DNA from 2 places in the Arthrobacter sp. TMP15 genome. Region 1 is predicted to be linked to the other one. Evidence: predicted binding sites of a transcription regulator. Region 1 holds the regulator's gene; the other holds the start of a gene.

Region 1 (3,412 bases):
TTGTGTGCCCGGCTTGATGCTGACTGGTTGTTCGCCGTCGAACGTTTCAAAGCTGAGCTCTGTGCCCAAAGCCGCAGCTGTCATGGGGACACTGAGTGTGGCGTGCAGGTCATCGCCGTCGCGTAGGAATGCGGGGTCATTATTGACCTTCATCTCCACATACAGGTCACCGGCCGGTCCACCGGCAGGTCCTGCTTCGCCCTGGCCGCCAAGCTGAATACGTGTGCCGGTGCTAACTCCGGCCGGAACCTTTATGGTGAAGGAGCGGCGGTTGCGGACACGACCTTCTCCCATGCATTCATTACAGGGGTCAATGATCATGGTGCCAAAACCCTGGCAGGAATTGCAGGTTGCCAGGGTCATGACATTACCCAAAATGGAGCGCATGGGTCGCTGGATCTGGCCGCTGCCGTGGCAGACATCGCAGGTGGTGGGTGAGGTACCTTTGCGGCAGCAGCTGCCATCGCAGGTGGGGCACGTGATGGCAGTGTCAATTTCAAGTTTCTTATTGACGCCAAACACGGCTTCGCGCAGTTCAACACGTACCGTGATGAGGGCATCTTGGCCACGGCGCATACGTGATGCCGGGCCCCGGCCACCGCCTCCACCGCCGCCTCCGCCGCCTCCAAAGAAGGTTTCAAAGATGTCTTGGAAGGCGAACCCCTCGCCGCCAAAGTTACCTCCACCACCGCCGTTGTCATTGCCGTTTTCGTTGCCGGTGGTGTCATAGACACGTCGCTTTTGCGGGTCGGAAAGGACCTCATAGGCATGGGTCACTGCCTTGAAGCTGTCCTGAGCGTCCGGGGCGTCGTTGACGTCCGGATGAAGTTTGCGTGCCAGCTTGCGGTAGGCCTTTTTGATTTCTTCGGCTGTTGCGTCGCGGGCAACGCCCAATGCGTCGTAGTGATTACTCAAAATGTTGCTCTCTTTACGTGGAAACGGTGGCCGTTTAGCCGGCCAGAATTCTAGACAGGTACTGCGCTACTGCTCGCACACTTGACATGGTGTTGGGGTAATCCATCCGGGTAGGTCCAACCACACCCAGCTTGGCGCTTTCGCCGGGGCCGTAAATGCTTGCCACGACGGAGGCTTCAGACAGGGAATCATGGGGGTTCTCGCGGCCAATGACAACCGCCATTCCTAAGGTGTCCTGTGCCATAGCCTCAAGGAGTCGCAGTAACACCACTTGTTCCTCCAAGGCGTCAAGGACAGGACCAATACTCAGTGGGAAGTCATTGTTTGATCGGGCCAGGTTGGCCGTGCCCGCCATCACGATCCTGTCTTCGCGGGCGTTTTGAGCCAAGAGGACCAAGCCCTGTGCGAGCCTCGCCGCCGGGCCTTGTTCGGCACGCGGTACAGTCGCAGGAATTTTTATCGCCACGGCTGGGATCTTCGCTACTGCCAAGCCGTTGAGGCTTAGCAGAAACGCCTGCCGCAGCTGTGCCAGGCTCGCATCGTCAAGACAACTCCCGACGTCGATCACGTTTTGCTCCACTTTTCCCGAGGCCAGAATCAGCACAACAAGCACCTGGCTCGCGGCAAGGGCAACAAACTCAATATGACGGACAGTGGCTGCGGCCGAACGGGGATACTGGACAACGGCAACTTGGTTAGTCAGATGCGCCAGCGCACGCACCGTTCGCTCCAGCACGTCATCCAAATCCGTTGAGCCTTCAAGCAGGACAGATATCGCTCGACGCTCAGCAGCGGAGAGTGGCTTTACCGAGGAAAGCTGATCAACGAAGAGCCTGTACCCCTTGTCAGTGGGGATTCGTCCGGAACTTGTGTGCGGTGCTGCAATCAAGCCCTCTTCTTCCAAGGCCGCCATGTCGTTGCGGATGGTGGCGCTTGAAACACCCAGCTGGTGCCTTTCAACCAAGGCCTTGGAGCCGACGGGCTCGCGTGTATGCACATAATCTTCAACGATCGCCCGAAGGACCTCTAACTTACGTGGTTCGCTCATACCCATCACCTCCCTGTTTGCTGGCCGTCTAGACCCTGCTGTTTGTTGGTCGTGTAGACCCTGCTGTTTGTTGCGGAAGCAGGGACCACGTCTTCAACGTTGGCACTCTAGACATCCAAGTGCCAATTCTAATACTTTTACGCTGACCCACAAATGGCCGCAACCTCCACCAATGCTCGAATTGGTGCACTTCCACCGGATAGCATGGGTTTTCAGCGAGCAGCGTTCGCCATGAGCGTTGCATTGAACGTCGAGAGTTAGGGTTTTTTGTGCATTACAACCAGTGGGGCCCCCAAGACCTCAGCCCACCGCCCGCGCGCATCTTACGCCGAGTTGAGGCTCGCTCGGGGCTGGTTGTGGAGGAAGTGCCCTCCGGCTGGGTTGGGGCGGTGGTTCGGCTTGAGAAATCCGGTGGCATGCACATTGTCGAACTTGCCGACAGACGAGAAAAGATCCGCGCTTTCCCCCTTGGTTTCGGATTTTTGCTTGAGGGTGAGCCCATTGAACTCATTGCACCGGTGATCAACGCGCCCAAAGCGGCGCTGCGAACGGCTTCGGGCTCCGTTAAAGTTGCTGATACCCGAGCGAAAGTTGCCAAGGCCAGCCGCATTTGGGTTGAAGGTAAGCACGACGCCGAACTGGTTGAGAAGGTATGGGGTGATGATCTTCGAGTTGAAGGCATTGTGGTGGAACCGCTGCGAGGCATTGACGATTTAACAGGCGCTGTCGCCGAATTTTCCCCTGGGCCCAACCGTCGGCTCGGTATCTTGGTTGACCATCTGGTGCCCGGATCCAAAGAAACCCGCATTGTGGGAAATCTCATGAAAGTTCCACGAATGGCCGCCAACGTCTTAGTTGTTGGTCACCCTTATGTCGACGTGTGGCAGGCCATCAAACCATCGACCCTGGGCATTCCCGCCTGGCCTGTAGTCCCGAGAACAATGGAGTGGAAGCTAGGAATCCTCAAAGCCTTCGGCTGGCCCCACACAACCGCCGAAGACGTTGGGCTTGGCTGGCAGCGATTACTCTCCAAAGTGAATTCCTACTCAGACCTGGAACCTTCGCTGCTGGGACGCGTTGAAGAAGTCATAGATTTCCTAACGGCACCGGTACCCTAGTGCTGAGGCCTATTTCCTACAAGCCTTGGTATCGCCCGCTTTTTTAGTATGTTGAAAGGCTTGTCATTGTGAGTCAACCGGATAACCAAACCGATGCTGTCCGCGAACGGCCGCTCACGCCGTCAGAAGATAGGCAGTGGGCTTTCTTGGCCCACTGCGGCGGCATCCTTGGCTGCATTCCATCATTTTTGATCTACAAGGTCTTTGGCCCCCGTGGCCGGTTTACTGCACAAGAATCTTTTGAAGCTCTGAACTTCACGTTGCCACCCACAATTGCAGCCGTCTTCTTGAACATCTTGGCCCTGGTGTTTTCAATGTTCAACCCATCAGT
Region 2 (3,412 bases), 1.3 Mb from region 1:
AGCAAGACTCGGTGGGCCCTGCCGCAGTACCGGTAATTCAAGGCGGCATCACCGAACGTGACTCTCAGATGCTTGACCTTGAACGGCAGTGGTGGAAGTACGCTGGTGCCAAGGAACAAGCCATCCGCGACATGTTCGACCTTTCAGCAACTCACTATTACCAAGTGCTGAACGCGTTGATCGACACGGAAGCTGCATTGACTTATGACCCCATGCTGGTCAAACGGTTGCGTAGACTACGTGTGTCACGTCAACAGGCCCGGTCCGCGCGCCGGCTGGGCAACTGACGCCACCTCACCCAACGCACCCACAAGGACAGCACTGCACAATGAGTAAATACCCGCGGGATGAATTCGACGCCGTAGAGGAAAGCTCGGCACGCCACGGCGTTCACCGGGCTTCGATGGATCCGCAAGGGCGCTCCCTAATGCCGCTGATGATCTTTGGTGTTGTGGCTCTGTGTATTGGGCTGTTGGCATTTATCATCATGCCTAAGATGCTCAACACTACGAACGCGCCGGTTGTTGCGAAAACCACCTCCGCTCCGGCCGAAAGCGCGGAAGCAGAGGCCACCACCGAGGCTCCTGCTACTTCTGCTGTGGAAACGCCGGCTCCGGAACCTGAAACGACTACTGAGGCTGCGCCGGATTCCGTTGTTGATAAGAGCGCTCCCGTAGCAATATTCAACGCAACGGGCACCCCCGGGCTGGCTGCCCGATATTCGGGGCTTGTTACGGCCGACGGTTGGGCAGTCTCCCAGTCGGCCAACTGGGCAGGGCAGCGTCAAAACACATCGGTTATTTTCTACAACGGCATTGAACAGAAAGCCAACGCGGATGAGCTAGGCGCGGTGCTAAAGATTACGGTGCTGGTTGATACCGCTGAGCTCGGAATTCCGCTGGCCGTGGTTCTTGGGCCAGGCGCCTAAACGCTCTTCAACGCGAGAAGCCACTTATGGTGTCCAAAACCCGGTTTTGGACACCATAAGTGGCTTCTCGCGTGCGTGGTGCAGGTGTGAATGCGGAAACTAGTCCTTCAGCGGAACACCATTGACATCAGTGCGGTAACCTTCTTGGCCCACGAGAATCAAGATGCCCTCAACCAGTCCCCAGATCGCCATAAGCGGTGCGAGGATACCCAGGCTGATCACAGACACGAGAAGCTGGATCAACGCGATCTTGGTTTTGCCCAAGTAGAAGTTGTGGATACCCAAAGATCCAAGCAGGATGCCCAAAATACCTGCAACAACCTTTGACTTCTGCTCGGTACCCGGAGCTGCGTTGTAGGCAGGCTGTTGGTAAGGCTGCTGCATATTTTGCTGCGGGTAGCCCTGCTGCGCCCCGGGCTGCTGGTAGGTGGGCTGTTCGTAGGCTGGCGCTTCGGGAGCTACCGGTGCAGCAGGTGCTTGATAACTAGGGGTTTCATAGCCCGTCTTGGCGGGCGCGTCGTAGCCTGCGGGGATGTCATTGGGAGTGCCCGGTTGTTCGGGGGTGTGCTCTGGCTTAATGTTCTCAGTCAAGGTGTCTCCTGGTGCTTGAGCTGTGGCACGCGTCGCTGCCGGGGCAGTGGGTGTCACTTGCGTATGCGTGCATCGGAATACTTACAGATCCCACAATATCCGCTTAGGGGCCCAGCCGGAAGTGCAGGACACTGAAGTTCTAAGAAAGTGTCCTAGACATGGGTCTATACGGTCGCTTCTGCCAGTGTTGCGTGCCCACGGAGTGGGGATGCTGCCCATGATTATGACCTCTTAGCTGCTCGAGGCGCGTTCGCCTCAAGCTCATACCGGCCTCTGCGCTTGCACTCTGCTGTATCGAGTGCTAATTATTGACTTAGCACTCTGAGGTGGCGACTGCTAATTATTAGCTGTCCAACCGCCGTCGGAGGATTAAACTTTCCTCATTGGGCGAGGGTTCACGGCCACTGTAAATAGATCAGTGGCAGGGTATCCGTCCGTCGCGGGCGCCGCAATGAGGAACTTTGTATCCGAAACGACAGTCCCGAAAGGACTGTTCTGAAAGGACTGAAGCCTGTATGGCCAAGCTCATTGCATTTGATGAAGAGGCACGCCGCGGTCTTGAGCGTGGGTTGAATATCCTCGCCGACGCCGTCAAAGTCACTTTGGGGCCGCGCGGTCGCAACGTTGTTCTTGAAAAGAAGTGGGGCGCACCCACAATCACTAACGATGGTGTCTCCATCGCCAAGGAAATTGAACTTGACGATCCCTACGAGAAGATCGGCGCCGAGCTGGTCAAGGAAGTCGCCAAGAAAACTGACGACATCGCAGGAGACGGCACCACCACAGCCACTGTGTTGGCACAGGCACTGGTCAAGGAAGGCCTGCGCAACGTAGCTGCCGGCGCCGACCCGCTGTCCTTGAAGCGCGGCATCGAGAAGGCTGTTGCAGCCGTCATCGAGCAGCTACTCGCCTCCGCCAAGGAAATTGAGACGAAGGAGCAGATTGCTGCCACCGCGTCCATTTCCGCTGGGGATCCCGAGATCGGCGCACTCATCGCCGAAGCTCTGGACAAGGTTGGCAAGGAAGGTGTTATCACTGTTGAGGAGTCCAACACCTTCGGTCTGGAGCTTGAGCTCACCGAGGGCATGCGCTTTGACAAGGGGTACATCTCCGCTTACTTCGTCACCGACACCGAACGCCAGGAAACGGTTCTTGAAGACCCGTACATCCTGATCGTTAACTCCAAGATCTCCAACGTCAAGGACCTCGTTGCCGTTCTGGAGAAGGTCATGGCTTCAAACAAGCCGTTGCTGATCATTGCCGAAGATATTGAAGGCGAAGCACTTGCCACGTTGATCGTGAACAAGATCCGCGGTCTGTTCAAGTCTGTTGCCGTCAAGGCTCCGGGCTTCGGTGACCGCCGCAAGGCCCAGCTGGCAGACATTGCTGTTCTCACCGGTGGCCAGGTCATCGCTGAAGAAGTTGGCCTGAAGCTGGAAAATACCACTCTGGATCTCTTGGGCAAGGCTCGTAAGGTTGTTGTAACCAAGGATGAGACCACCATTGTTGATGGAGCCGGCGACGCCGAAGCCATCGCCGGTCGTGTGGCTCAGATCCGTGCCGAGATCGAAAACTCCGATTCCGACTACGACCGCGAGAAGCTGCAGGAACGCCTGGCCAAACTGGCCGGTGGAGTTGCAGTCATCAAAGCCGGAGCCGCAACTGAAGTTGAGCTCAAGGAACGCAAGCACCGTATTGAAGATGCAGTGCGCAACGCCAAGGCAGCTGTTGAAGAAGGCATTGTCCCCGGCGGTGGCGTTGCTCTCATCCAGGCTGGCGTGACGGCATTCGAGGGACTTAACCTGACGGGCGACGAAGCAACCGGAGCTAACATTGTTCGCGTTGCCATCGATGCTCCGTTGAAGCAGATTGCTTTCAACGCAGGATTTGAGC

The links. The regulator HrcA, encoded in region 1, represses chaperone genes, less so after heat shock. The targets are predictions, from matches to a motif close to TTNGCACTCGNNNNNNNCGAGTGCNAA.
Region 2: a site for HrcA is predicted at 1,798-1,824, ahead of groL (chaperonin GroEL). Genes of this name have one in related genera too.

Annotation. Positions count from the first base shown of each region.
Region 1 is NZ_CP154262.1:1,957,078-1,960,489, forward strand. Features, by position in the region: gene dnaJ (molecular chaperone DnaJ) at 1-915, opposite strand, end outside; gene hrcA (heat-inducible transcriptional repressor HrcA) at 950-1,963, opposite strand; gene AAFM46_RS08665 (DUF3097 domain-containing protein) at 2,233-3,081, shown strand; gene AAFM46_RS08670 (DUF4870 domain-containing protein) at 3,150-3,412, shown strand, end outside.
Region 2 is NZ_CP154262.1:687,287-690,698, forward strand. Features, by position in the region: gene AAFM46_RS03030 (DUF3263 domain-containing protein) at 12-287, shown strand; gene AAFM46_RS03035 (LytR C-terminal domain-containing protein) at 329-928, shown strand; gene AAFM46_RS03040 (TM2 domain-containing protein) at 1,028-1,576, opposite strand; gene groL (chaperonin GroEL) at 2,035-3,412, shown strand, end outside.